DNA from 3 places in the Streptomyces sp. NPDC002328 genome. Region 2 is predicted to be linked to each of the others. Evidence: riboswitches for the same ligand, from Rfam matches in the RefSeq annotation. Region 2 holds a riboswitch; each other region holds the start of a gene.
What was found. Region 2 has a riboswitch for cyclic di-AMP ahead of ACFYX4_RS08930 (transglycosylase SLT domain-containing protein). Riboswitches for the same ligand answer to the same signal wherever they lie in the genome.

Region 1 (9,591 bases), 200 kb from region 2:
GTCCTCCTGGTCGCGGCCGGCGTGTCCGGGATCTTCGTGTTGCAGGGATCCGCCGCGCACCTCGGCTCGGTGCTCCAGGCGGCCCTCGCCGTCCTCGTCGGCATCACGCTGCTCGCCGGTCCCTACCTGGTCCGGATGACGCAGGACCTGTCCGAGGAGCGGCTGATGCGCATCCGGGCGCAGGAGCGCGCGGAGGTCGCCGCCCACGTCCACGACTCGGTGCTGCACACGCTCACACTGATCCAGCGCAACGCCGAGAACGCGAGCGAGGTGCGCCGCCTCGCCCGCGCCCAGGAGCGGGACCTGCGCACCTGGCTCTACAAACCCGAGGGCACCGGCAAGGACGAGGCGGACGAGCCGGACACCGTCGCCGAGGCGGTCAGACGCAGCGCCGCAGAGGTGGAGGACAAGCACGGCGTGCCCATAGAGGTCGTGGTCGTGGGCGACTGCCCGCTCGACGAGCGGGTGGCCGCGCAGATGCAGGCCGCGCGCGAGGCGATGGTGAACGCCGCCAAGTACGGTGGCGAGGGCGGCGCCGTACAGGTCTACGCCGAAGTCGAGGGAAGGACGGTCTTCGTGTCCGTCCGGGACCGAGGTCCCGGCTTCGACCTCGATTCCATACCCGCCGACCGCATGGGCGTCAGAGAATCGATCATCGGCCGTATGGAGCGCAACGGAGGCACCGCGCGGCTGCGTGCGGTGCCCGACGGCGGCACGGAGGTCGAGCTGGAGATGGAGAGGGCGGAGAAGACGACATGAGCGAGCCCACCGAGGCGAACGGAACGGCGGGAGCGGCCGAGGCGGCCGAGCCGGCGCGGTCCTCCGGCGACGGCGCGGGAGGACGCCGGGTGCGCGTGGTCCTCGTCGACGACCACCGTATGTTCCGCACGGGCGTCCAGGCCGAGATCGGCCGGACCGACGAGACCGGCGTCGAGGTCGTCGGCGAGGCGGCGGACGTCGACCAGGCCGTCACGGTCATCACCGCGACCCGGCCCGAGGTCGTCCTCCTCGACGTGCATCTGCCGGGCGGCGGCGGGGTCGAAGTGCTGCGCCGCTGCGCCCCGTTGATGGCGGACGCCGAGCAGCCGGTGCGGTTCCTCGCCCTGTCCGTCTCGGACGCGGCGGAGGACGTGATCGGGGTGATCCGAGGCGGCGCCAGAGGGTACGTCACCAAGACGATCACCGGCGCGGACCTGGTCGACTCCGTCTTCCGCGTGCAGGAGGGCGACGCCGTCTTCTCGCCGCGCCTGGCCGGGTTCGTCCTCGACGCCTTCGCCTCCACCGACGCCCCGCCGGTCGACGAGGACCTCGACCGTCTCACCCAGCGCGAGCGCGAGGTCCTGCGGCTCATCGCCCGCGGCTACGCCTACAAGGAGATCGCCAAGCAGCTGTTCATCTCCGTCAAGACGGTCGAGTCCCATGTGTCGGCGGTCCTGAGAAAGCTCCAGCTGTCGAACCGGCACGAGCTGACGCGGTGGGCGACGGCACGACGGCTGGTGTGACCCCGGGGGCGGCGCCGGCGGGCCCCAGTGCCCGCAGTGCCCACCGGTAGTGCCGTACGGCCTTCACCACGCCGATGAGGCCCGCCAGCCAGAGGATGGTGCCGACGCCCACGCGGAGGGTGACCTCGGCGTACGTCGACCGGCCGGACTCCGCGCCGGCCGCGGAGGCGAAGGACGCCCACAGGCCGATCGCGCCGACGCCGAGGGAGGAGAGCAGCCAGAAGAGACTGAGACCGGGGGAGCGCAGACGGGCGTCGGACAGCGGGTGGCTGTCCAGAGCGAGCCAGGCGTCGAGGAGTTGACGCAGCTGGTGGTCGCGGCGCACGGCGAGGGCCACGGCGACGACGGAGGGGGTCAGCGACGCGAGTCCGAGGAGCGCGAACACCGGGCCGAGGAGGAAGCCCGTCGGGTCCCTCTCCTCGAACTGCTGAATAGGCAGCACCAGCAGCGCCCAGCCGATGATCGCCGCGAGCGCCAGCAGCCACAGCAGCAGTACGCGGTGGACGCCGAGGCTGTGCCGGTGCAGCTCGTCCAACGCCCGCTCCCGGTCGGCCAGCAGCGCCGACCGGTCCGGCCAGAACCGGATGTGCGGCGGGGGAGGGGGAGGAGGCAGCGCGGCTGGGGACATCGGGCCTCTTTCGGGCGGGCCAGGAGCGGTGGCGGTGCGGGGCGGGACGGCGGTCTGCCCGACGCCGGCGTACAGGCGCGGTGCGGTTCGCTTCGCGCGCCGAACCTACCGTGTCGCATGCCCATGCCACGCAGACCCGACGGTCGGTGGACTTCGGGTCGCGCCGCCGGTCGATCCCGGGTCGCGCTCCTGACGACTGCCCTGCCCGGCCCTGTTCAGCCCTTCCCAGCCCTTGCCGGTCCTTCCCAGCCCTCCTCAGCCTCTGTCCGGCCTTGTCCGGACCCGCCTGGGCTCTGTCACACCACCCGGGTCGCCCCCGCGTAGGGCATCTCGTCGAGAGGGGCGACGCGTACCGGGGCCGACGGGTTCGGGGCGTGGATCATCTTGCCGTCGCCGACGTAGATGCCGACGTGGGTGATGCCCGAGTAGAAGAACACCAGGTCGCCCGGGAGGAGTTCGGAGCGGGAGACACGGCGGCCGGCGTCGATCTGCGCGTAGGTCGTACGGGGCAGGGCGACGCCCGCGGAGCGGTACGAGGCCAGGACGAGGCCGGAGCAGTCGAAGGCGTTCGGGCCGGTCGCGCCCCACACATAGGGGCTGCCGAGCTTGGAGTAGGCGTAGGAGACGGCGTCCGCCGCGCGGGAGTTGGGGGCCTGGGCGGCGGCGGAGCCGGGGGCCGGGAGGGCGTCGCGGGGGCCCGTGGAGCCGCGCGAGGCACGGGTGTCCGCGCTGCCGCCCGCACCTCCGCCGCCGCCACCCCCTCCTTCGAGCCGGGCCCGGTCCTGCGCCGTGAGCCGGGACAGCAGGTCGCGTGCGGCGTCCAGCTTGCCGGTGATCGTCTTCTTGTGCCGTCGCAGCTCCGCCTGGCGCTTCTTGAGCGAGATCAGTTCGACGCGGGCCGCGCCCCGCAGCTGCTCGATCTCCCCCAGCTGCTTGCGGACCCGGGCGACGGCGCCGGACTGGCGGTCGCCGGCCCGTTCGGCGAAGGCAGCGCCGTCCAGGTAGGCGTCGGGGTCGTCGGAGAGGGCGAGCTGCATCGCGGGGTCCAGGCCGCCGCCGCGGTACTGGGCGGCCGCCATCGAACCGAGCGCCTCGCGCGCCGTGTTCAGCCGCAGCTCCTTGCGGGCGGCCTCGTCCCGCAGGGCCTTCAGCCGGCCCTCGGTCGCCGTGGCCTTCTCCTGCGCGCCGTTGTACTTCTCGGTGGCGGCCTCCGCCTCCTGGTACAGCCTGTCCACCTTGGCCTTCACCTGCGCCGGCGTGGGCTCGGGAGCCGCGTGTCCGGCCCCTTCGAAGGCCGTCGCGCCCGCCGCGCCCGCGAGGGCGATGGTGACCGCCTTACGGGCCGCGTGGCCGCCGAACGAACGCTGACGAGGCTTGCGGTGCGCTGCCACGTGGGACTGCACGTCCTTTCGTACGCCCGCCTCGTCGGTACGGCCGTCGGATGGGGCCGGGCGGGGGCCCGTGCCCGCCGTGGGGAGCGGACGGACGTACGGCCGCGGGGAGCGGCTGACGCGTCCGGCGGCGGCCCGCACAGGGGAGCGGGGGCACGCCGCCGGACTTTCGGCGGTGGTGGCCGACTGCCGCCCCTGGTCCGGACGGCGGTGGGGAGCCGGTCACCTGGGGGAGGACGCTAGGCCCGGTGACGTCGGGTCGGTGACGCGATGTGCGGAAGTGACACGAGCGGACTGGCGGCTGACCGGATGTGGTCACCGAGCCGGTCCGAGGGAGTCGACTTCGCGCACCGCGCTGACCGATGCGGCGATTTCGGGGCACATCCGAGCGGTCGGCTGCTATGAGACGCATATATGCACGAGCCGCGCAGGGGTGGCCCGGTGTCGGGCAGGAGTGGGCCGGTGCCGCGCAGGGTGGGCCGGTGTCGGACGCCGGCCGCCCGGCTGATTAGCATCCGGCTCCATGGACGTACTCATCCAGTTCTTCGTCGGCCTGCACATCATCGGCATCGCCGCGCTCCTCGGCGGCTTCCTCACGCAGATGAAGGCGATGGGCCGGGGCACGGCCCGCTTCGTGCCCGCGATGCTGCACGGCGCGGCGACGATGCTGGTCACCGGCGTGATCCTGGTCGGCCTCAACCAGGCGGACGACCAGGCGGTCAACAACATCAAGATCGGGGTGAAGCTGGCCCTGCTGGTCGTGATCCTCGGCCTCGTCTATGTGAAGCGGGACGACGAGACGGTGGAGAAGCCGCTGTTCGGTCTCGTCGGGCTGCTGACCGTGGCCAACGTCTTCATCGCGGTCCTGTGGACCTGACCCGCCCGATCCCCTCACCCCCTCACCCCGCGCCGGACCTGATCGACTCCCTGGCCGCCAGGACCGCGCCCGCGGCGACGGCCAGCCACGCCGCCACCGCGATCCACAGCAGCACCTCGCCCGGGCCCTTCAGCCACGGGACGTCGAGGGCGGCGGCGACCGTCAGCGTCGACGCCGCGGTCATGCTCATGGGGAACACCGTCGCCCAGCGGTCCACGGCGTAGCGGGGCCGGGGCCACCACGCCTCGGCCAGGAGCAGCACGACGTAGCAGCACAGGTCGAGGACCAGCAGCGCGGCGGTCAGCGTGCGCAGGGCGCCGCGGTCGTCCGCGTTCCACAGGTACATGCCGCTCTCGCCGGCCTCGACGAGCTTCGCCCCGGCCAGCGCCGAGATCGCGAGCGCCCCGCCCGCCACCCAGTGGTCCCCGGCGCCCTCGGCCACCTGCCTCCGGTCGAACCGCCACAGCGCGATGCCGTAGAGGATCAGGCCGAGCCAGAACAGCGCGAGCGCGGTGTGCGCGAGCCAGGCCGTCGTCTCGGACCGGGCGAGGGTCGCGCCCAGCACAGCGAGCGCCTGTGTGGCCACGCAACACAGGAACACCGCCCCGGGCATGCGCCGCCCCCAGTGCCGTAGGACGGTCACGAGCAGCAGCGGCCAGAGCACCGCCGCCGGCGCCAGCAGCGCTTTGGCGAGCGCGTCCGGACCGGAGGCCGCGATCCGCGTGCCGAGCAGGGCCGTCGCCGCGACCGCGGTGAGCGCCCCGGGCGTGCCCGCCTCGGCCCACCACCGCTCGCGGTCCCGGGCCAGCCGCACGACGAAGTCCGCCGCCAGCGCCGCCCAGGCGAGGCCGGCCAGCACCAGGGCGATGACGGACAGGGTCTCGTGCCCGGCCAGCAGCAGACCGACCGAGAGGACGCCGGTCGCCATCACGGCGGCCCCGGCCGCCGGCGGACGCCGCGACCACCAGGCGCGCAGGGACGAAGAGCCGGGCATGCGGCGATGCTAAGGAGCCCGGGGCGGCTCGCTCGGGGGCACGCGCGGCGGCCACCGGAAATACGCGCGGGCGCACTACGGAGAACGCCGCCTCATACCTCCGGGGGACGCCGGACCTCCCCTCGAGGGGACTCAGGCCGGGCGGACCACGCTGTGGATCGAGGACTCCCCGTCGTAGTACACCGACTCCTCGCGCACGTACGCCCCCGGCTTGGGCGCGTGGATCATCATGCCGTTGCCGATGTAGAGGCCGACGTGCGTGACGTCGTCGTAGAAGAAGATCAGGTCGCCGGGCCTGGCGTCGGTCAGGGAGACGGTCGTGCCGGCGTCGACCTGGTCGTAGGTGGTGCGCGGGAGCGAGACGCCGGCGGCCTTCCAGGCGGCCTGGGTGAGGCCGGAGCAGTCGTAGGCGTCGGGGCCGGTGGCGCCCCAGACGTACGGCTTGCCGATCTGCGCGCGGGCGTAGGCGAGCGCCTTCCCGGCCTTGGTGGCGTAGGACGCGTCCGCCGCCGGGGACGACGGCGAGGACGGCGAGGACGGCGAGGACGGCGACGAGGGTGACGTCGGCGACGTCGACGGCGCGTCCGTGCCCGTGGAGCCGCCGCTCTCCTGCCGTGCCGCGGCCTGCTCGGCCGCCTGCTGCCGCGCCAGCTCCGCCGCCTTGCGGGCGGCCTCCTGCTGCTTGCGCTCCTCGATCGCGGCGAGCCGCGCCTTCTCCTGCGCCGTCAGCTGCGACAGCAGCACGCGCGCGTCGCCGAGCTTCTTCTGGACGGTGGCCTTGGCGGCCTTCAGGTCGTTCTGCGAGGCGGTGAGCGACTCGAGGCTCTGGGAGGCCTCCTGCCGCTTCTTCATCGTCGCCGACTGCTCGGTGACGTAGTCGTCGACCGCGTCTTTCTGCCGCTCGGTCAGCCGGCCCATCAGCTGGCTCTGGTCGAAGTAGTCCTGCGGGGTGTCCGCGAGCAGGAAGGCCGCGGTGTCGGGCGCGGAGGCGCCGGTGCGGTACTGGGCGGCGGCGAAGGAACCCAGTTCCTCGCGCGCCTCGTTGAGCTTCTGGGTGCGCTCGGCGACGTCGTCGAGGAGGGTGTCGACGCGCTTGCGCTGCGTGGTCGTCTTCTCCTGGGCGGCGTTGTACTTCTCGGTCGCCGACTCCGCCTGCCGGTAGAGGTCGCCGACCTTCTTCTCGACCTCCTCCAGGCTCGGCTTGTCGTCGGTGGAGGGCGCGGCGTTGGCCGTCTGCGAGAGCAGCGCCACAGAGGTCAGGGCGGCGGTGGCGAAGGCGGGGGTGCGTATGCCTGCTACGCGCGAACCCGGGGGGCGGGGCTTGCGGTGCTGCGACGCCAAGGGAGGCGACTCCTTCCGTGTTCCGCCTACCGGGTTAGCTGTCGGGTTCGGGCGGGTGCTTCGGAAGGGTTGCCCTACGGCCGCGTCCCCGAAGGGAAGGAGGGCCGATTCACCCCAAGGTCTCGGTGGGTCCCCGGCTCCGGCTGCCGCGAGGGGGCGCGCCGGACTCGGCGGAGGCCGCGCGGCCCGGCGAGGTTCGCCGGTGGGGGTCGTACGGCCTGCCCGGCACGGTAGCCAACTGGTGTGGTCCCTGTGAAGGTTGATGGGTGATATGCCCGATACATTTTCGTGACCTTGGGTCAGGGCTTCCACTTGCCGTGATCGATCCGGGTGAACCGGGAGGGTTTGTCATGCTTCGCCGGGTCCGTCGTGTGTGTCCGGCCGGGATGTTTCCGGGACGGCCGCGGGTTGTCAGTGCGGCCCCCTAGACTCGGAGAGCGATGAGCAGCCTCTTTGACGACAGCTTCCTGGCGAGCCTCCAGGCCCCGCGCGGCCACGAGGAGGAGCCCCCGCCTCCGCCCGAGGACGATCACGCTCCGGAGTCGGTTCCGGACGATCTGTTCGGCGGGAAGTTCGACGTGCCCCCGGACCGGGACGCCCACTACCGCGACGGCGCCCCGCGCCCGGTCATCGACGCCGCCGCGCTCCTGGACGGGCTCAACGACAACCAGCGCGCAGCCGTCGTCCACGCGGGCGCCCCGCTGCTCATCGTCGCCGGCGCCGGCTCCGGCAAGACGCGCGTGCTGACCCACCGCATCGCCCACCTCCTCGCCGAGCGCGAGGTCCACCCGGGCCAGATCCTCGCGATCACCTTCACCAACAAGGCCGCGGGCGAGATGAAGGAGCGCGTCGAGCAGCTCGTCGGCCCGCGCGCGAACGCGATGTGGGTGATGACGTTCCACAGCGCGTGCGTGCGCATCCTGCGCCGCGAGAGCAAGAAGCTCGGCTTCACGTCGTCGTTCTCGATCTACGACGCCGCCGACTCCAAGCGTCTGATGGCCCTGGTCTGCCGTGATCTGGACCTCGACCCCAAGCGGTACCCGCCGAAGTCCTTCAGCGCCAAGATCAGCAACCTCAAGAACGAGCTGATCGACGAGGAGGACTTCGCCGCCCAGGCCGCCGACGGCTTCGAGAAGACCCTCGCGCAGGCCTACGCCATGTACCAGTCGCGGCTGCGCGAGGCGAACGCCCTCGACTTCGACGACCTGATCATGACGACGGTCAACCTGCTCCGCGCCTTCCCCGACGTCGCCGAGCACTACCGCCGCCGCTTCCGGCACGTCCTGGTCGACGAGTACCAGGACACCAACCACGCCCAGTACGCCCTGGTCAGGGAGCTCGTCGGCACCTCCGAGCACCCCGTCGACGTGCCGCCCGGCGCGTACGACGTGCCGCCGGCCGAGCTGTGCGTCGTGGGCGACGCCGACCAGTCGATCTATGCCTTCCGTGGCGCGACGATCCGCAACATCCTTCAGTTCGAGGAGGACTACCCGGACGCGACGACGATCCTGCTGGAGCAGAACTACCGCTCCACGCAGACGATCCTGTCCGCCGCCAACGCGGTCATCGAACGCAACGAGTCCCGCCGCCCCAAGAACCTGTGGACCAACGCGGGCGAGGGCGCGCGCATCACCGGCTACGTCGCCGACACCGAGCACGACGAGGCGCAGTTCGTCGCCGACGAGATAGACCGCCTCACCGACGCGGGCGACGCGAAGGCCGGGGACGTCGCGGTCTTCTACCGCACCAACGCCCAGTCCCGTGTCTTCGAAGAGGTCTTCATCCGCGTCGGCCTGCCCTACAAGGTCGTCGGCGGGGTCCGCTTCTACGAGCGCAAGGAGGTCCGGGACGTCCTGGCCTACCTGCGGGTCCTCGCCAACCCGGAGGACTCGGTGCCGCTGCGCCGCATCCTCAACGTGCCCAAGCGGGGCATCGGCGAGCGCGCCGAGGCGATGATCGACGCCCTGTCCCAGCGCGAGAAGATCAGCTTCCCTCAGGCCCTGAAGCGCGTCGACGAGGCCTACGGCATGGCCGCGCGGTCGACGAACGCCGTGAAGCGGTTCAACACGCTGATGGAGGAGCTGCGCACGATCGTCGAGTCGGGCGCGGGACCGGCCACCGTCCTGGAGGCGGTGCTCGAACGCACCGGCTACCTGGCCGAGTTGCAGGCCTCCACCGACCCGCAGGACGAGACCCGCATCGAGAACCTCCAGGAACTCGCCGCCGTGGCCCTGGAGTTCGAGCAGGAGTCGGCGGAGGGCGAGGCGTCCGGCTCGCTCTCGGACTTCCTGGAGCGGGTCGCGCTCGTCGCCGACTCCGACCAGATCCCCGACGACGAGGAGGACGGCTCGGGCGTCATCACGCTGATGACCCTGCACACCGCCAAGGGCCTGGAGTTCCCGGTCGTCTTCCTCACCGGCATGGAGGACGGCGTCTTCCCGCACATGCGCGCCCTCGGCCAGGCCAAGGAGCTGGAGGAGGAGCGCCGTCTCGCCTACGTCGGCATCACGCGCGCGCGGGAGCGGCTCTACCTGACGCGGTCCGCGTTGCGCAGCGCGTGGGGGCAGCCGTCGTACAACCCGCCCTCCCGGTTCCTGGAGGAGATCCCGGCCACGCACGTCGACTGGAAGCGGACGGGGGCGGCCTCGCCGCCGCCCTCCCGCGGCCCGGCGTCCGGGGTGGCGGCCTCGCTGTCGTCGTCCCGCTCGCGCTCCTCGGCGTCCGGCGCGTCCGGCTTCGCCACGCGGCGCACGGCGGAGAAGCCGGTGGTCGCCCTGGCCGTCGGCGACCGCGTCACCCACGACCAGTTCGGGCTGGGCACGGTCGTCGGGGTCAAGGGCACGGGCGCCAACGCGGAG
Region 2 (9,591 bases):
TGATGCGGGTGCCGGAGATGGTGGTCAGCTCGCCGAGCGGGAACAGCAGCGCGCCGACGGCGAGCGCCGAGACGGCGACGACGAGGGTGGCGAGCAGGCAGAAGGCCATGGTGGTGGCGTACTTGGCGAGCAGGAGACGGGTGCGGCCGGCGGGGGCGACGAGGAGATAGCGCAGGGTGCCCGCGTTGGCCTCGCCCGCGACCGCGTCGCCCGCGATGACGCCGACGGCCATCGGCAGGAAGAAGGGCAGCGTCGCCGCCAGCGCGGTGAACACCAGGAACAGGCCGTTGTTGGTGATCTGCGCGACGAACGCGGGCCCCTCGCCGCCACCGCCCCCGCCTCCCCCGCCGCCGTCGCCGGTCTCCATCTTCACGGCGATGCCGACGAGGACCGGCACGGCGGCCAGCACGCCCAGCAGGGCGAGGGTGCGCCAGCGGCGCAGGGTGGTGACGAACTCGCTGCGGAAGAGGCCCAGCGTCCACAGCGGACGGGGCCGGCGCGGAGCGCCCGCGTCGCCCATGTCCGCCCGCACGTCCGTCTGCATCTCCGCCCGCACGTCCGTCTGCATATCCGCCTGCATCTCCGCCTGGCTCGACGCCGGTTCAGCCCGCGACATCGAAGCCCTCCCCCGTGAGTGCCATGAACGCGTCCTCCAGGGAGGCGCGTTCCACGCCGAAGCCGCGGACGCGGACGCCCGCGTTCACCAACGCGGCGTTGAGATCGGCCGGTTCGAGGTCGGCGGGCTCGCCCGTGACCCGGTCCTCGGCGGCGACGACGTCCACGACGCCCTGTTCCTTCAGCACCCGGGCCGCGTCCGCCGTGTCCGGGGTGGTGACGACGAGCCGGCCGCGCGCCCGTGCCGCGAGGTCGGCGACCGGGCCCTGGGTGAGGAGGCGTCCGCGGGCCATCACGGCGGCGTGCGTGCAGACCTGCTCGATCTCGTCGAGGAGGTGGGAGGAGAGAAAGACGGTGGTGCCGTCGGCGGCGAGTTCCCGGACGAGGACGCGGATCTCGCGCATGCCCTGCGGGTCGAGCCCGTTGGTCGGCTCGTCGAGGACGAGCAGTCTGCGGGGCTGGAGCAGGGCGGCGGCCAGGCCCAGCCGCTGCTTCATGCCGAGCGAGTAGGCCTTGGCCCGCTTGCCGGCGGCCGCGGTCAGCCCCACCCGCTCCAGCGCCTCCCCGACCCGGGCGCGCCGGGTGCGGGGGTCGGCGGTCGGGTCGGCGGCGTCGTAGCGCAGGAGGTTGTCGCGGCCGGAGAGGTGACCGTAGAGGGCGGGGCCCTCGATGAGGGCCCCGACGTGCGGCAGGACGGCGCGGGACGCGCGCGGCATGGGCCGCCCGAGCACTCGCGCCGTGCCGGAGGTGGGCTCGATCAGGCCCATCAGCATGCGGATCGTGGTGGTCTTGCCGGAGCCGTTCGGACCGAGGAAGCCGAAGACGCTGCCCGCCGGGACGGCCAGGTCGAGGCCGTCGACGGCGAGCTGACCGCCGCGGTAGCGCTTGGTGAGGGCGCGGGTGCGGATGACGGCGTCGTCGTCACGGATGCCGGCGCCTTCGCCGCCGGTATCGGCGGTGTCGGCGGTGTCGGCGGTGTCGGCGGTGTCGGCGGTGTCGGCGGTGTCGGCGGTGTCGGCGGTGTCGGCGGTGCCCGGTGTCCCGGGCACCGCCTTCGCCGTATCGTCCGTGGCCTCGTCCATCGGCTCCCCCGATCGTCGGTTCACGCCAGGGTACTTACCGCCCCGCGTTCGCCGCCTTGACGAGCGCGTCCTTGGTGACGGCCCCGACGTAGACCTTGCCGTCGTCCGTGACGAGGGCGTTGATCAGACGGGTGGAGAAGACGGTGCCGGAGCCGAACTTGCCGATGACCTTGTCGCCGAAGGAGTCCAGGAAGCCGCCGAAGGCGCCCGCCTCGGAGGTGTCGGCCGCGCCGGAGGGCACGCCCTCGCCGCCGGTGTCGAAGGTGGCGATGGAGGTCCAGCCCTCGCCGAGGACGTTCAGCCCGGCGAAGTCCTGCCCGAAGTCCTCCTCGGGGGACTTGCCCGGCTTCCAGGCCTCTCCGCCGTGCGCCTTGCCGTCCGTCTTGCCGTCCGCCTTGCCCTGGCCCGCGGCCGGGCCGTCCGCGCCCTCTTCGGTGACCTTCGCGCCCTTGGGCGGGGTGAAGGCGAAGGTGGAGGCGGCGGGCTTGGCGAAGGTCACCTGGGTGAAGCCGACGTCCACGACGGCGGCGCCGCCGGCCGCCGGGGTCAGCGTGAACTTCAGCGGCAGGCCGGTCTTCGCGTCCACGGCCACGCTGATCGCGCCGACGGTCGACCCGGACTGCTTGGGCTTGACCACCAGCTTGTAGGCGTCGCGGCCGGCGACCCGCGCGGTGCCGTCCACGGTCACGGAGGTGGTGTCGTCGACGGACTTCAGGGCCTCGTCGGCGAAGTCCTTGGGCGTGGCGGGCGCGGCGTCCTCGCCGTGCTGCCCCTCGTCGACGGTGGAGTGGTAGACCTCGTTGGAGGCGCTGTCGTATCCCCACAGGTCCTTGCCGTTGTGGATGACGCTGTACTCGGCGGCGTTCTCCAGCAGCGACAGCTTCTGCCGGTCGGGGCCGTCGGCGGCGACACGCAGGGTGTGCGTGCCGGCGGCGAGCTCGGTGAGCTTGGCGGACGGGTCGGCGGACGATCCGTCACCGCCCTGCCCCGCGGCCCCGGAGAGCAGACCGCTCTCCAGACCGCCCAGGTCGGGCAGGCCGAGGTCGGTGGTGATCTTCACGGTGCCGGAGAGCTGCTGCACGTCCGAGGCGGCGATCTTCTCGATGAGCTGCTGCGCGCTGATCTTCGGCAGGTCGGGGTCGCCCGAGTCGGCGAGCGCCGGGACGAGCCCGATCGTCGCCGCCGCGACACCCGCCACGGTGACCGGGACGACGTACCGCACGGCCCTGCGCCGCCCGACGCGAACGTCGTCGGCCTCCCCGGCGTGCGTACTGTCGTCGGATGCGAACGGTGCCATGTGTGCCTTACCTCCGTCGTCGGCGGCGGCTGGTCATCTCGGGTGCGCTGTTCTCCACCACAAGCCGCCATTCTCACCCGAATCGGTGAGGGGTGGTGATTTCCGTGGTTTCCATATGACCAAACAACCGCCCCCGATACGTCAACCCGAGGACGCAACTCCGCGTACGCCTGGGGTATGACGCGGGGGTCGGAGGGGTGGAGGGACCCGTAGGGGGTGGGGGGTGGAGCGCCCGCAGGGGTGTAGGTGGCGGGGTGGCGGGGGTGCAGGTGGGGGGCAGGGGGTGCAGGTGGCGGGGTGTCAGGGGTGCAGGGGACGGCGTCCCCGCCGGGGTGCGGGGCGGAGCCCCGGGGCGGTTCGAGGCCCGCTCCTCAAGAAGCCGAGAGGGGCGGGTGGGTGGGAAAAGGGGGTCCGGGGCGGAGCCCCGGGGGGTCGAGGGGACCTCTCGAGGAGCCGAGTCGGGCGGGTGGGTGGGCAGGCGCCCTCACCCAGCCCGGTGCACCACCGCATCACACAGCTCCATCAACGCCCTCTTGGCCTCACACTCCCGCAACGGCACCAACGCGGCCCGCGCCTCCTTGGCGTACCGCACGGTGTCCGCCCGAGCCTGCTCCAACGCCGGGTGCGCCCGAAGCGCGGCCAGCGCCTCCGCGTGCCGAGCGTCGTCACTGAGGTCGGAGTCCAGCAGCTCACAGAGCGCGACGTCCTCCGGCAACGACAGCCGAGCCGCCCGCTCCCGCAACCGCAGCACCGGCAGCGTGGGGATCCCTTCCCGCAGATCCGTCCCCGGCGTCTTCCCCGACTCGTGCGAGTCCGACGCGATGTCCAGGACGTCGTCCGCGAGCTGGAAAGCGACCCCGAGCCGCTCCCCGTACTGGGTGAGCACGTCGACGACCGTCTCGTCGGCGCCGGACATCATCGCGCCGAAGCGGCACGACACCGCCACCAGCGACCCGGTCTTCCCGCCCAGCACGTCGAGGTAGTGCTCGACCGGGTCCCGCCCGTCCGTCGGCCCCGCCGTCTCCAGGATCTGCCCGGTGACCAGCCGCTCGAACGCCTCCGCCTGCACCCGGACCGCCTCGGGCCCGAGGTCGGCGAGGATGTGGGAGGCCCTCGCGAAGAGGAAGTCGCCGGTCAGCACGGCGACCGAGTTCCCCCACCGCGTGTTCGCGCTGGACACCCCGCGCCGCACCTCTGCCTCGTCCATCACGTCGTCGTGGTACAGCGTGGCCAGGTGGGTCAGCTCCACCACCACGGCCGACGGCACGATGCCCGGCGCGTGCCGGTCGCCGAACTGCGCCGCCAGCATCACGAGCAGCGGCCGGAACCGCTTCCCGCCCGCCCGGACCAGATGCTGCGCGGCACCGGTGATGAAGGGAACCTCACTCTTGGTGGCCTCGAGCAAGCCTTCCTCGACAGCCGCCAATCCGGCCTGGACATCGGCTTCCAGAGCCTGGTCCCGCACGCTCAGCCCAAACGGCCCGACGACGGTCACGAGGGGTCTCCTGTCTGCTGGTGTCTAGTGGCGTTACACGGTTTGTCGATACGTCGCTGCCATCACTCAAGTCAGCGTATCCGGTCACGTTTCGATCACCGATAAGCCCCCACGTCACCCGGCCCCCACGTCGCTCGACCGGGAGGTGCCGCGTTCGGCCCGGGAGGCACCGGATCACGACCGCCGACTTTCCGATCATCCGATCCGATGATCCGGTCGGACACCTGTCCACCCCCATCGACTCACCCGGAAGCGCCGATACATGCCCGGAGGTGTGCCGTATCTCACGAAGCCTTCGATAAACGGCATCAAATCAGACATTCCCTCCATTTGAATTCCTGGATTCCGCCCCCACCCCTTTAAAAGCGACTTCACGCCCATTGCCCGATTTACCCACTCTTGTCATCACGGGTGAGTTGGCTCACTTCGTCACGGAACCACCGACCCCGTACCGACCCCCGGATCCCTCAGCCCGGCACCCGAGTTGACACTTGCCGAAAGCAAAGGATCAAGCATCCCAAAAACACCAGACCAAGGTCAATAGGGGTGTTCCCCGAATCCGGTACTTGTTCCGGACATGTGCTCTCGCATACGTTCCCGGCCAGTCGGGCAGACGCCTCATCCTGCCGCCGCCCGACGTCATCCATCGACGAACATCTCGCACGGCAGGAGCGGGGGACCCAGAAAGACCGCCGGACCGTACGTCACGCACGTATCGGCACGGCTAGGGGTGAAGTCGTGCCGCCGTATCCGTACGGCGGCCGACCGGGCACCTCCCCGCCCGAACCCGACAGCTCACCTCGCAGGCGCCGGAGAGGAACTTCCCCATGCCCGCTGCCGCTCAGCCCCGCCGCCGCTTCGCCCGCGCCATCGCCGTCGCCTGCACCGGCGCCGCCGTGCTCGCCCTCCCCTTCGTCGGAGCGACCACCGCCTCCGCGACCACCGCCTCCACGGCCGCCGCTCCCCCGGCGACCACGCTGGCCGGCTACCCCAACAACCTCGACGGGTGGATCCGCCAGTCGCTCGCGATCATGGCCGAGAAGGGCATCCCGGGCACCTACAACGGCATCTACCGCAACATCATCCGTGAGTCGTCGGGCAACCCGAACGCCATCAACCTGTGGGACTCCAACGCGGTCAAGGGCACCCCGTCCAAGGGCCTGCTCCAGGTCATCGACCCGACCTTCGCCGCGTACCACGTCGCCGGCACCGCGTACGACCCGTACGACCCGGTCGCCAACATCACCGCCGCCTGCAACTACGCGGCCGACCGCTACGGCTCGATCGACAACGTCTTCGGCGCGTACTGATCACTTCTTCGACCAGGCCGGTCAGGTCGATCAGGGAAAGAGACGTTCGAGGACGACGGCCACGCCGTCGTCCTCGTTCGACGTCGTCACCTCGTCGGCCACCGCCTTGAGCTCGGGATGGGCGTCGGCCATCGCCACACCGCGCGCCGCCCAGTCGAACATCGGGATGTCGTTGGGCATGTCGCCGAAGGCGAGCGTGTCCTCGGGCCGCAGCCCGAGGTGCTCGGCGGCCAGGGCCAGGCCCGTCGCCTTGGTGACGCCGGACGGCTGGAGCTCCACCGTGCCCGGCCCCGACATGGTGACCGTGGCGAGCGAGCCGACCACCGAGCGGGCTGTCGACGCCAACTCGTCGTCGGTCAGGGTGGGATGGCGCAGCAGCACCTTGCTGATCGGCTCGCACCACAGGTCCTCGCGCGAGCCGACGCGCAGGGCGGGCAGGGTCGGGTGCGGCATCAGGTAGCCCGGTTCGATGAGCGTCAGCCCGTCGACCCCGTCCTGGTCGACGGCCGCGAACACCTGCCCGACCTCGGCCTCGATCTTGCCGATCGCCGTCTCGGCCAGCTCCCGGTCCAGGGTGACCGACCACAGCAGGCGGTCCGCGCCGGCGTCGTACACCTGCGCGCCCTGTCCGCACACCGCGAGCCCCCGGTTCCGCAGGATGTGCAGCAGCGGCCGTACCCGGGGCGCCGGGCGGCCCGTCACCACGAGGTGCCGGGCGCCGGCGGCGGCCACCCGCGCGAGCGCGTCGAGCGACCGGTCGGAGAACGTGTCGTCGCCGCGGAGCAGCGTTCCGTCCAGGTCGGTGGCGATGAGGGAGTACGCGGAACGCGGGGCATATGCGAGGGGTGCGGCCATGATCAGAGAATACGGATTCCGACGGCCCCCAACTCACCGCCGGTTCAGCCCCGCCAAGGCCCCGCTCCGGCCCCCTGCCGCCCCCCTCGCCGGCCCCCCGCTCTGGCCCCGCCTCACCTTTATACGGTGACGGAGGGAAAGGGGCGGTCTGCACCGGTTGGCAACAACATGGTCCGCTACCTACCGCCCGAACTGTCTTGAGCGGTACCGTCCAGAGTGTCCAGGGGGGACTTGATCGGGGGGTCAGGTTGAGCAGTGGACGTATTCGTGTGTCGAGTCCGGAGGATCTCGGCGAGGGGGAAAGGGAGCGGTGGCGTGCGCTGCGCGCCGCGTCACCCGCTCCGCGGAACCCCTTCATGGAACCGGAGTTCGCCGACGCCGTGGGGCGCGTCAGGCCGCGCACGCGCGTGGCGGTGGTCTACGAGGGGCGCGAACCGGTCGGCTTCCTGCCCCATGAGCGGGGCCTGCTGGGACAGGGGCACGCCCTCGCGTACGGCGTCTCGGACGCGCAGGGCGCCGTACTGAGCCCGGGAATCGGGCTCGGGCCGGACGAACTGATGCGCGCCTGCTCGCTGTCGAGCTTCGCCTTCGACAACCTGGAGGCGGAGCAGGGGCTGTTCACGCGGTACGCGGCCGCCGAGTACGCCTCCTTCGTCATCGACGTGGAGAAGGGGTACGAGACGTACGAGTCCGTCCTGCGCGCGCAGTCGCCCAAGTTCCTCAAGACGACGCTGGCCAAGGAGCGCAGGCTCGGACGTCAGGCCGGGCCGCTGCGGTTCGTGTTCGACGAACGCGAACCGGCCGCGCTGCGCACGCTCATGGCGTGGAAGTCCGCCCAGTACCGGCGGACCGGACGCCGGGACCGGTTCGCGCAGCAGTGGATCACCCGGCTCGTGCACCGGCTCGCGTCCGGGACGCGCGCCCCCGACTGCTCCGGCACCCTGTCCGTCCTCTACGCCGGCGACCGGCCCGTCGCCGCCCACTTCGGGCTGCGGTCGACGACCGTCCTGGCCTGCTGGTTCCCCGCGTACGACCCGGAGTTCGCGAAGTACTCGCCGGGGCTGGTGCTGCATCTGCGGATGGCGGAGGCCGCCGCCGCCGAAGGCATCGGGCTGCTCGATCTGGGGCGCGGAGCGGCCGAGTACAAGGACTCGCTGCGGACGGGCGAACTGCCCGTGTACGAGGGGGCGTGGACGCGTCCGGGGACGGGCGCCGCGCTGCACTGGCTGAGCCGCGAGCCGTCCCGCCGCGCCCACCACTTCGTACGCAGCCGGCCGAGGCTCGCCGCGGCGGCGAACCGGGCGTTGAAGAGCGCGGGCCGGCTGCGGGGGAGGTGAGGGGCGAACCATGAGAGAGGTGAAGGACGAACCATGAGCGGGGAGGGATTCGTGTCGCGCGACGCAGCACGTGTGCAGGAGGAGATACGGCGGTTCCTCGACATCGGGCCGGTCCAGGTCGCCGAGCTGGACCTGCCCGGCCGAGACGCCAGTGGCGTGGCGGCGCTCAGCCCCGGGCCGGGCAGCCCGCCCGTCACGCACGGCGAGGTGTTCGTCCTGGTCAGGAGGGGCGGCCTGCCGGTCGGCACCCTGCTCGGGACGGTCCCGGAGGGCGCCGATCCCAGGGCCGTGCTCGTCGGCCTGGCCCAGCAGCTGATCGCAGAAGAGCGCGGGGAGGGCGACAGGGGCGGCGACGGGGCTCGTGCCGAAACGCCCTCCGTGCCCTCCGTCCGCTCCGCCCCCGTCCCCTCCGCCACCGTCCCCTCCACCACCGTCGTCATCGCCACCCGGGACCGTGCCGACCAGCTCGCCCGCGCGCTCGACTCGCTGCTCGCCCAGGACCACCCCGACTTCGAGATCGTCGTCGTCGACAACGCGCCGGCCACGGACGCGACCCGGGACCTGATCGAACGCAAGTACGCCGAACGGGTGCGCCATGTCGTCGAGCCGGTGCCCGGTCTCGCCGTCGCGCACAACCGGGGCGTGGAGGCCGCGCACGGCGAGGTGATCGCCTTCACCGACGACGACGTGGTCGCCGACCCGCGCTGGCTCACCGAGCTCACCGCGCCCTTCGCCGCCGACCCCGGCCTCGGCTGCGCCACCGGGCTGATCCTGCCCGCCCGGCTGCGCACCCCGGCCCAGGTGCTGCTGGAGAGCCACGGCGGCTTCGCGAAGGGCTTCACGGCACGGACGTACGACCCGTACGACCCGCCCGCCGACGAGCCGTTGTTCCCGTTCACCGCGGGCCGGTTCGGCTCCGGCGCGAACATGGCGTTCCGGACGGACGTGCTGCGCGCGATCGGCGGCTTCGACCCGGCGACCGGCGTCGGCACGCCGGCCCGCGGCGGCGACGACCTCTACGGTTTCGTCCGCGTCCTCGCCCAGGGACACCGCCTGCGCTACACCCCGCGGGCTCTGGTCTGGCACCACCACCGGGAGACCTGGCACGACCTGGAGACCCAGGCGTACGGCTACGGCGCCGGCCTCACCGCCTACCTCACCGCGATCCTGGTCAACCGGCCCGCCCTGCTGCCGGCGTTCCTCGCCCGGCTGCCCCGCGGACTCGCCCACGCGCGGACGCTGACGGCCAGCCGGGGGGCGGGAGCAGGCGCGCGCAGCGCGCCCGGGGGGCACGACGAGCGGACGCACGTCTGGCCCCGGCGGCTGTCGCGCTTGCAGCGCCGGGGGATGCTCTACGGGCCTGTCGGCTATCTCCGCGCCCGTGCCCGGCGAGCGCTCGGCGCCGCCCGCCGACGGGTCCCCTACGGGGCGTCCGGAGGCACGGAATGACCGCCGCCGCGGGCCGCCTCGGGGCCATCCCGGTGTTCCTGTACCACGCCGTGATGGACGACCCGCCGGACTGGATCGCCGAGTTCACGGTCAGCCCGAAGGAGTTCGGCCGGCATCTCGACGCCGTCGTCGACAGCGGCCGTACGCCCGT
Region 3 (9,591 bases), on a different contig from region 2:
GCGTTCGAGGGGGACGCGTCGGTACGGCCGTTGACGTCCTCGGCCCTGCGGGCGGCCGAGGACGTGCCCGGGGTGCGAGAAGTCGTCGCCGACTACGTCTCCGTGCTGTACGCCGAGGAGGAGGGCACCTACGACCTGCCCAGTCACACCCTGACGCCGGGCGACGACCTGCCCTTCGTCGAGGGTGCGGCCCCCGCCGGGCGACTCGGGGCGGGAGAGGTCGTGCTGCCCGCCTCCGCGGAGGGGACCGACTTCCGGCCGTTCCTCGGGCGGTCCCTCGCCTTCGGGTACACCAGGGCGACGGGCAGCGCGTCCGGAGGGACGGAGGTGCTGCGGCTGAAGGTCGCCGGGCTGTACGACCCCGGCTGGCAGGCCGACGGGCCGGGGACCGCCTATCTCGCCGAGGAGACGGCGGCGTTCCTGGCGGCCGCGCGGGCCGGGCGGACGCAGGAGGAGTTCCGGGGCCGGGAGGGCGCACGGTCCGCCGTCGTCGTGGTCCGCCACCAGCGGGACGTGGCCCCCGTCGCCGCCGCCTTGCAGCGGGACGGGTTCTCGTCGTCCCCCGTGTCCGACCGGGTACGGCATCTGCCGGGGCTGTTCGGGGCGGCCGACCTCGCGATGCGGGTGGGAGTGCTGGTCCTCGCGGCGGGCGCCGTGGGGCTGGGCGCGGTGCGGGCGGGGGACAGCGCCCGGGGGAGGATCGGGCAGTTCGCCGTGCTGAGGATCCTCGGCTCCGGGCGGGGCGAGCTGCGTCGGATCCTGCTCGGCGAGGCGCTGCTGACGGGCGGAGCGGCCGGGGTGGTCGGTGTGCTCGTCGGTGGCGGGGTCTCACTGGCGCTGGCACGGCCGCTCAGCGATCTGCTCGGGCTGCCCATCACACCCGTCGACGCCCTGCCGGGGCCGGGCTGGGCCGCCGCGGCCCTGCTGCTGCCCGCCCTCGGACTCGCCGTCGGCACCCTGTTCGGCAGCCGGGAGGCGCTGCGACGCGATCCCTACCTGACGGCGCGGGCGCACGCCGTGTAGGTGCGCAAGTGCGCAGGTGCGCGGCGGGCCCCTGACAGCCCGGTGTGCCTCCGATATGCAGTGGTGTGATCATCCGCCCGGCGACCATCATGCTGCCCGGGTGGCCGTGTTCGGCGGCTGCCCCGGTCGGAGACGGCCGGACAGCGGGACGACAGAGGAGACGACGGCGATGTGGCCACGGGTCGGCGGTATGCGGGCGTTGGAGCTCGGCAGTCCGGACGAGATGCGGGTTCGGCTCAACTCGTTGGTGCTGGACGGGCGGAAGAGGGCCACGACCGGGCTGCTCGCGGAGTACGTGGAGGAGACGGAGGGGCTCGAGTACGTCGGTGAGCGGCTCGCCCTTCTCGACGTCGATGGGCGTCCCGTCGCGACCCTCGAGGTCACCGGAGTCGAACGGACCACCTTCGCCGAGGTGACCTGGGAGCACGCGGCGGCCGAGGGGGAGGGCGACGCCGATCTGGAGGAGTGGCGGGCCGGCCATCGCGGGTTCTGGAGCTCCGAGGGCGCACCGGTGGAGGACGGCACGCCCGTGGTGTGCGTCGCGTTCCGGGTGGTGGAGTAGCGCCCGGGAGGGATCGGTCCACGCTCAGCCCGTGCTCGGCCGGTGTTCAGCCCACCCCGAGCTCCGTGCGCTCCGTTCGTTCCGAGAGGCTCGCCAGCGGCAGTGTGTGCTGTGTCTGGAGGACCTTCGCCCGCAAGTAGCGCACGTTGTGCGGGGTGGTGAAGACGCCCGTCGGCACGCGGTCGCGGACGTCGATTCCCAGCGTCCGCAACTGGTCTGCTTTGTCAGGGTTGTTGGAGAGCAGGTCCAGCCCGGAGATGCCCAGGGCGCGCAGCATCTGGGCGGCGGCCGTGTAGTCCCGGTCGTCCTCCGGCAGGCCCAGGGCGGCGTTCGCCTCGTAGGTGTCCAGGCCCTGGTCCTGGAGGGCGTACGCGTCGAGTTTGTTGTAGAGGCCGATGCCGCGGCCCTCCTGGCGCAGGTAGAGCAGGACGCCGCCGCGGTCGGCTATGCGTTCGACCGCCTCGCGCAGCTGCGGGCCGCAGTCGCAGCGGGCCGAGCCGAAGACGTCGCCCGTCAGGCACTCGGAGTGCAGCCGGACCAGGGGGACGGGGCCGGGGTCGCCGAGGACGACGGCCACGTGCTCCTGGCCGTCCACCAGGCCGTGGAACGTGACCAGTTCGGCGTCGACGGAGTAGCCGTCGCCGAAGCGCAGCGGCACCCGGACGCGGGCGCGCACAGTCGCGGCAGGGGTGACAGCAGGCGTGACAGCAGGGGTGACAGCTGGGACGGCGGCAGGGGTGGCGGCAAGGGTGTCGGGCATACGGGGCCTCCCGGTCCGGGCGCGGATCGCGTCTACCTGTTTCAGATTTGAAGCAGATCTACGGAGCGAGACCCTACCTCATGCTTGAAATTTGAAGCAATGGGCGCCGAATGGTCGGACGGGCGAACGGGCGCTCGATAGGCGCTCAGCCGTCGCTCACTCGTTGCCCGAGCACGGTGACGACCGCCGGCGCCACGGCAGGTCGTCCGGCGCGCTCCCGCCGCTGCCGTCGTCGCCCTGGAGCCCCCGCGCGACCTGCGTGAAGATCTCCTCCAGCTGTCCCACCTGCTCGGGGGTGAGCCGGTCGAACAGGAAGGCGCGGACAGTGTCGACGTGGCCGGGCGCCGCGTTCTCCAGCACCGTCATGCCCTCGTCGGTCAGGACCGCGACGCTTCCGCGCCGGTCCCAGCGGCAGTCCTCGCGCCGCAGCAGCCCGTCCTTCTCCAGACGGGTGACCGCGTACGTCAGCCTGCTGCGGGTGATCTTCAGCCGCTCGGCGAGTTCGGTCATCCGCAGTCGGCGTTCCGGAGACTCGGAGAGGTTCGCGAGGATGGAGTAGTAGAGATGAGGCATGCCGGCCTCCTGCTGGAGCTGCCGGTCGATCGCGTCCTCCAGGAGGAGGTAGCCGGCGACGTACGCGCGCCAGGCGCGTTGCTCCTCGGGGGTGAGCCAGCGGGTCGTCATGCCACCAGTGTAAGTTTGTTTCAAACTTGAACCAAGGGAGAGGTCGCGCGATGCCGTACCCGTACGTCCTGCTGTCCGCCGCCGTCTCCCTCGACGGCTACCTGGACGACACCGGCCCCGAGCGCCTGCTGCTCTCCAGCCCCGCCGACTTCGACCGCGTCGACGAGGTGCGCGCCTCGGTCGACGCCATCCTCGTCGGCGCCGGCACCATCCGCGCCGACAACCCCCGGCTCCTGGTCAACTCCCCGGACCGCAGGGCCGCCCGGACGGCGGCGGGCCGGCCGGAGTACCCGCTCAAGGTCACGGTCAGCGGCTCCGGCGAGCTCGACCCGGCGGCGAACTTCTGGCACACGGGCGGCGAGAAGGTCGTCTACACGACCGACGAGGGCGCCGGGCGCGCCCGCTCGCTCGGCCTCGCCGCCGACGTCGTCCCGCTCGGTCCCGGCCTCGACTGGCGGCGACTTCTCGAACATCTGCACGACGTCCGGGGTGTGCGACGCCTCATGGTCGAGGGCGGCGGGACCGTCCACACCCAGCTCCTCCAGGCGGGCCTCGCCGACGAACTCCAGCTCGTGCTGGCCCCCCTCTTCGTGGGCGACGCCGACGCGCCCCGGCTCTTCGGCCCGGGCGGCTACCAGGGCGGACGGCTGCGCCTGGTCGAGACCCGGCGCATCGAGGACGTCGTCCTCACCCGCTACGAGCCCACCGCGCCCGGCGCCGGGCCGGTCCCCGTCGCCGCCGACCGGCACTGGCTGGCCCTCGCCTGCGAGCTGGCGGCCGACTGCCCGCCGTCGCGCACCGCGTTCAGCGTCGGCGCGGTGGTGGTGGCCGCCGACGGGACGGAGCTGGCGCGCGGCCACTCGCGGGAGGCCGACGACCCGGTCGTCCACGCCGAGGAGGCCGCCCTCGCGAAGATCGACCCCGCCGACCCCCGCCTCGCCGCGGCCACCGTGTACAGCAGCCTGGAGCCCTGCGCCCGCCGCTCCTCCCGTCCGACCCCCTGCGCCGGGCTCATCCTCGACGCGGGCGTCCGGCGCGTGGTGACGGCCTGGCGGGAGCCGGACACCTTCGTCAGCGACGCCGACGGCAGCGGCCGACTCGCCTCCGCGGGCGTGGAGGTCCTGGTACTCCCCGAGTACGAGGAGCGCGCCAAGACCCCGAACAGCCACCTGCTGTGAAGGTGACGAGGGCGGCGAGGGTGGTGGGGGCCGCGGGTCGACGGGGCCGGCGAGGCCTGTGGGAGTGGTGGGGCGGCGAGGGCGGCGGGGGACGGCGGAGCGCGAGAGCAGTGGGGGCGGTGGGGCGTCGGGGCCCAGCGTGGCGGGCGGAGCGCGAGGGTGGTGGGGGCCGGGGGGTCGACGGGGCCTGGCGAGGCCGGTGGGGCGGCGAGGGTGGCGAGGGTGGCGAGGGCGGTGGGGGCCGCGGGTCGACGGGGCCCGGCGAGGCCGGTGGGGCCGGGAGCGCGAGAGCAGTGGGGGCGGTGGGGCGTCGGGGCCCAGCGTGGCGGGCGGAGCGCGAGGGCAGCGAGGGCCGTGGGGCGCCGGGGCCCGGCGAGGCCGGTGGGGACCGCGGGGCGTGGGGCTGCGCGGGCCTGGAATCGGGCGTGGAAGCGACCGTGGTTCGTAGGGCCCCGCGAATGGCGTACACTGGAATCACAACGACGCGGGGTGGAGCAGCTCGGTAGCTCGCTGGGCTCATAACCCAGAGGTCGCAGGTTCAAATCCTGTCCCCGCTACTGAAGGCCGAGGGCCGGAATCCTGAATCCAGGGTTCCGGCCCTCGGTGCGTGCACGGCCGGACCCGGTCGGCCCACACCCGCTCGCCCTCCGCCCCGGTTCCGGCAACCCTGGTGACGTGGACGAGGAGGGGCAGACCCGCGAGGAACGGCGCTTGTCGGCCGTCCGCACCCTGCTCCGCGTCCTGCCCGCCCTGCTGATCGCCGGCGGGATCCTCTACGACATCTGCACCCCGCGCCATTTCACGGCGGTCCCCTTCTTCACGGCCGCGCCGCTGGTCGCCGCGCCCCTGTACTCCCTGGCCGGCACCGTCGTCACCGGCGTCCTCTCGCTCGTCGCCACCTACGCGGTGCACGCGCGGTTCGGCCTGGGGCCGGACGCCGACACCGTGACCGAGGTGGCGACCGTCGCCACGGTCACCGTGCTCGCCGCCGTCCTCAACCGGGTCGTGTGGCGCGGCTCCGAGCGGCTGGCCTCCGCGCGCGAGATCGCCGAGGCCGCCCAGCGCGCGGTGCTCCCCGAGCCCGCCGAGCGGATCGGCGGCTTCAGGATCGCCGCGCGGTACGAGGCGGCCCAGGCGGACGCCTTCATCGGCGGCGACCTGTACGCGGTGCAGGACAGCCCGCACGGCATCCGGCTGGTCGTAGGGGATGTAAGGGGCAAGGGGATGGGGGCCGTCGCCGCCGTCGCCGTCGTCATCGGGGCCTTCCGGGAGGCCGCCGAGCAGGAGGTCACCCTGGAGGCGGTCGCGGAGCGCCTGGAGCGGGCGCTCACCCGGGAGAGCGCCCGGCGGGAGAGCCTGGAGACCCTGGAGGGGTTCGCCACGGCCGTCCTCGCCGAGATTCCGCACGGCGACGGCGTGGTCCGCCTCCTCAACCGCGGCCACCCCCCGCCGCTGCTGATCGCCGCCGACGGCGCCGTCCGCGCGCTGCCCGCCCGGGAGGCCGCGCTGCCGCTCGGCATGGGCGACCTGGGCGCCTGGCCCGTCCGCGCGCAGCAGACCGCCTACCCCGGCGGGTCCACCCTGCTGCTCTACACCGACGGCCTCTCCGAGGCCCGCGACGCCGACGGCCGCTTCTACGACCCCGAGGAGCGGCTCGCCGGCCGCGCCTACCCCGACCCCGCCGCGCTGCTCGCCGCCCTCGCCGACGACGTACGCCGGCACACCCGGGGCGGGACGACGGACGACATGGCGCTGCTCGCCGTACGGCATCCTTGATCAATGTCACGTCGGGTGATCGGGCGAGTGCCCTGCGCATGACATCTGACGCTTCGTCACCTGCCGTGGTGGGCTCAGGGGTGGCCCGTAGGGGATGGAGGTGTGGTCAACTCGCCCGTTTTTCACCGGTCATGGGGCGAAAGTCCAGGCCAGAAATGTTGTTGATCAAGAGGAACAGCTTGGAAACATGCCCCCGAGTCTATTAACGTTCGATAACGCAGCGCGGTCGTCCCAGCCGTCACAAGAGTCGGCTCCGTGCGCACGCGCCGAATCCCGCAAGGGAACCGGGGAACCACCAACTTGGGGTGAATCGCGCCGAGCCGCCGTGTGACAACGGCCGGTATACGCGCGTAGGAGACCTTCCCGCTCCGAACCCGTCAGCTAACCCGGTAGGCGACGGAAGGAAAGGAGTGCGCCCGCGTGGCGTCCAACCGCCCTGCCGCGGAAGCCCCCTCCGCGCCCAGCCAGACCTTCGGGTACGGCAGCTACCGCACCGACGAGGGCCCCTGGGAGGAATGGAATCCCACCGCGGAGACCGTTCGCCCGGTTCGCGGTCGGCACCGTGTCGCCAAGCAGCGCGGCGGACTCGCCCGCAGCTCCACCGTTCTCGGCGTCGGCGTCATAGCCGCTGTCGGCGGCGCGGGCATGGCCAGCGCCAACACCGGCAAGCCGCCGGTCTCCATCTCCATGCCGGACCTCCCCTCAGTGGGTTCCCTCATCTCGGACGAGGACACCCCCAAGGAGAGCGCGCCGGCCCTCGCGAGCTTCGGCAGCGTCGCCGCCGACCCGGTCGCCGCGCAGGAGACCGTCGCCGAGAGCGCCGCCGACGCCGGTGAGGTGCTCCGCAGCCGGATCATGGCGCAGGCCGAGTCGCAGCAGACCCAGATCGAGGCCAAGGCCCAGGCCGCCGCCGCGGCGGCAGCCGCCAAGGCCGAGGCCGACGCCGCCGCCAAGGCCAAGCAGGAGGCGGAGGCCAAGGCCGAGGCCGCGAAGAAGAAGGCGGCCGAGGAGGCCGCGAAGAAGGCCGAGGCCGAGCGCCTGGCCAAGCTCGCCGGTCAGTACACGCTGCCGACCTCCTCGTACACCATCACCTCGTCGTTCGGTCAGGCCGGCGCCTACTGGTCCTCCGGGTACCACACCGGTCTCGACTTCGCGGCCCCCACCGGCACCCTGATCAAGGCCGTGCACGGCGGCACCATCACCTCGGCCGGCTGGGACGGGTCGTACGGGTACAAGACCGTGCTCACCCTCGACGACGGCACCGAGATCTGGTACGCCCACCAGTCCTCCATCAGCGTCAACGTCGGCCAGAAGGTCACCACCGGCGAGGTCATCGGCCGCGTCGGCGCCACCGGCAACGTCACCGGCGCCCACCTCCACCTGGAGGTCCACACGGGCGGCGGCGCGGGCATCGACCCGGGCGCCTGGCTGCGCGACAAGGGCCTCAACGTCTGAGCCCCTGAGAGACCTCCGGGCCCCTGGGACCCGGGCCCCTGAGATCTCCCGGATTTACCAACCCTTGGCCGGAGGCGCGGAATGAGCGCCTCCGGCCGATGCGTTGACGAGAAGCATGACTTCTCCGCGCAAGCTCGGTTCCTCCGACCTCGAGGTCTTCCCGCTGGCCCTCGGCGGCAACGTCTTCGGCTGGACCGCCGACGAGGCGGCCACCTTCGCCGTCCTGGACGCCTACACGGCCGCGGGCGGCAACTTCGTCGACACCGCCGACTCCTACTCGGCCTGGATCGAGGGCAACAGCGGCGGTGAGTCCGAGACGCTCATCGGCAAGTGGCTCAAGGCGCGCGGCAACCGCGACGACGTCGTCGTCGCGACGAAGGTCAGCCAGCACCCCGACTACCAGGGACTGACCGCCGCCAACATCAAGGCCGCCGCCGACGCCTCCCTGCGCCGCCTCGGCACCGATCGCATCGACCTCTACTACACCCACTTCGACAAGCCCGAGGTGCCCGTCGAGGAGATCGTCGGCGCGCTCGACGAGCTGGTGAAGGCGGGCAAGGTGCGGCAGATCGCCGCCTCCAACATCTCGCCGGAACGCCTGCGCGCCTCGCTGGAGTTCTCCGACCGCGAGGGGCTCGCCCGGTACGTCGCCCTCCAGCCGCACTACAACCTCGTCTCCCGCGACACCTACGAGGGCGCGCTCCAGGACGCCGCCGCCGACGCCGGTCTCGCCGCCGTCCCCTACTTCGCGCTCGCGTCCGGCTTCCTCACCGGCAAGTACCGGCCCGGAGCGACCGTCGAGAGCGCGCGGGCCGAGGGCGCCGCCAAGCACCTTCAGACCGAGCGGGGGCAGCGGGTGCTGGTGGCCCTGGACGAGATCGCCCGCGCGCACGACGCCGAGGTCGCCACGGTGGCCCTGGCCTGGCTCGCCGCCCAGCCGACGGTGGCCGCCCCGATCGCCTCCGCGCGGACGGTGGAGCAGCTGCCGGCCCTGCTGGCGGTGGCGGACCTGGAACTGACGCCGACGGAGGTCGCACGGCTGACGGAGGCGTCGGCGTAGGACGCGTCGGCGTAGGACGCGACCGGGTGGGGGCGTCCCTCGTCCCCCTACGACCCGTAGGGGGTGTGTCCCGGGTAGGCCGGATGCCCTGAGTGCTGCCCCGACGCGTGCGGCGATTGCGGGGATTGCGGGGAGTGCGTGGGGTGGGTGGGGTGCGCGGTGTACCCGGGCTGCCCGGTGTATCCGGGCTGCACCCCGAATTCGGGCCGGCCCGCGTATCCGGGGCCGGGGTGCGGCTGCCCCGAGTACCCCGGGTACCCAGGGGTGGGATACCCCGCGGGACCGCCCCACCCGGAGTGCGGGTACGGCCCCGCCGCCGGGTGCCCGTACGCCCCGTGGACCGGCCACGGCGGCGCCGCCACCGGTACCGGAGGGGCCGTCATCCGGGCCGCGTGGTCCAGGGCGGGCCGGGCCACGTCCTTGCGCCGCCACAGCTCGTTCAGCAACTCCCCTTCCCGGGCGACGAAGTCGGAGCCGGCCCGGCCGAGCCGCCCCCGGTGCCGCAGGAACGCCAGCGACGTCGCGTAGGCCTCGTACTGCGCGACCGTCCGCGCGGCCGGCCTGCCGAGGTGCTGCCGGGCGTACTTGCGGGCGATGAGCCGCGCCCGCATCGAGCCGAGCGCGTACGGCTCGGCCGGGGTGAGCCAGCCGGCCGCCGCATACGCGGGCAGCTCCTCGCGGACCGTGCCCAGCTCGCGCTGCCGCGTCCACACCACCAGCCAGGTCAGCACGCCGAACGCGGGCACCATGAACGCCCCGTACACCGCGAAGAACCCCCACTCGCCGAGGACCGACGAGCCGTTCCAGAAGGCGTGCATGCCCATCGCGAGCAGCAGCCCGGACAGCGGGAGCAGGACGCGCCGCACGTGCTGGCGCTCCCCGGAGAGCGCCGCGACGCCGAAGCCGATGCCGGTGAGGACGGTGAACAGGGGGTGCGCGAACGGCGACATGATGATGCGTACGAAGAAGGTCGCCGCGGTCACGGAGGCGATGCCGCTGTCGCCGCTGAGCTGGTCGGTGCCGAACGCGGTGCCGAGATAGAGGATGTTCTCGGTGAACGCGAAGCCGGTCGCGGTGATGCCGGCGACGACCA

Region 1: it holds a riboswitch for cyclic di-AMP, as region 2 does, so the genes downstream of both, ACFYX4_RS07925 (NlpC/P60 family protein) here and ACFYX4_RS08930 (transglycosylase SLT domain-containing protein) in region 2, are expected to answer to the same signal.
Region 3: it holds a riboswitch for cyclic di-AMP, as region 2 does, so the genes downstream of both, ACFYX4_RS26580 (M23 family metallopeptidase) here and ACFYX4_RS08930 (transglycosylase SLT domain-containing protein) in region 2, are expected to answer to the same signal.

Annotation. Positions count from the first base shown of each region.
Region 1 covers NZ_JBIARQ010000002.1:353,330-362,920, reverse strand. Annotated here, with positions in the region: gene ACFYX4_RS07955 (PspC domain-containing protein) at 1-759, shown strand, start outside; gene ACFYX4_RS07950 (LuxR C-terminal-related transcriptional regulator) at 756-1,502, shown strand; gene ACFYX4_RS07945 (hypothetical protein) at 1,402-2,130, opposite strand; gene ACFYX4_RS07940 (NlpC/P60 family protein) at 2,427-3,521, opposite strand; gene ACFYX4_RS07935 (hypothetical protein) at 4,045-4,398, shown strand; gene ACFYX4_RS07930 (tellurite resistance/C4-dicarboxylate transporter family protein) at 4,421-5,392, opposite strand; gene ACFYX4_RS07925 (NlpC/P60 family protein) at 5,525-6,733, opposite strand; cyclic di-AMP (ydaO/yuaA leader) riboswitch at 6,742-6,902, opposite strand; gene pcrA (DNA helicase PcrA) at 7,174-9,591, shown strand, end outside.
Region 2 covers NZ_JBIARQ010000002.1:549,927-559,517, forward strand. Annotated here, with positions in the region: gene ACFYX4_RS08910 (ABC transporter permease) at 1-520, opposite strand, end outside; gene ACFYX4_RS08915 (ATP-binding cassette domain-containing protein) at 603-1,721, opposite strand; gene ACFYX4_RS08920 (outer membrane lipoprotein carrier protein LolA) at 1,732-2,994, opposite strand; gene ACFYX4_RS08925 (polyprenyl synthetase family protein) at 3,479-4,489, opposite strand; cyclic di-AMP (ydaO/yuaA leader) riboswitch at 5,127-5,313, shown strand; gene ACFYX4_RS08930 (transglycosylase SLT domain-containing protein) at 5,317-5,799, shown strand; gene ACFYX4_RS08935 (HAD family hydrolase) at 5,830-6,654, opposite strand; gene ACFYX4_RS08940 (GNAT family N-acetyltransferase) at 6,903-7,991, shown strand; gene ACFYX4_RS08945 (glycosyltransferase) at 8,025-9,440, shown strand; gene ACFYX4_RS08950 (polysaccharide deacetylase family protein) at 9,437-9,591, shown strand, end outside.
Region 3 covers NZ_JBIARQ010000011.1:249,091-258,681, forward strand. Annotated here, with positions in the region: gene ACFYX4_RS26545 (FtsX-like permease family protein) at 1-1,023, shown strand, start outside; gene ACFYX4_RS26550 (ASCH domain-containing protein) at 1,193-1,585, shown strand; gene ribA (GTP cyclohydrolase II) at 1,632-2,345, opposite strand; gene ACFYX4_RS26560 (MarR family winged helix-turn-helix transcriptional regulator) at 2,502-3,029, opposite strand; gene ACFYX4_RS26565 (dihydrofolate reductase family protein) at 3,080-4,207, shown strand; tRNA gene ACFYX4_RS26570 (tRNA-Met) at 4,691-4,764, shown strand; gene ACFYX4_RS26575 (PP2C family protein-serine/threonine phosphatase) at 4,811-5,983, shown strand; cyclic di-AMP (ydaO/yuaA leader) riboswitch at 6,238-6,396, shown strand; gene ACFYX4_RS26580 (M23 family metallopeptidase) at 6,404-7,438, shown strand; gene ACFYX4_RS26585 (aldo/keto reductase) at 7,554-8,498, shown strand; gene ACFYX4_RS26590 (PrsW family glutamic-type intramembrane protease) at 8,546-9,591, opposite strand, start outside.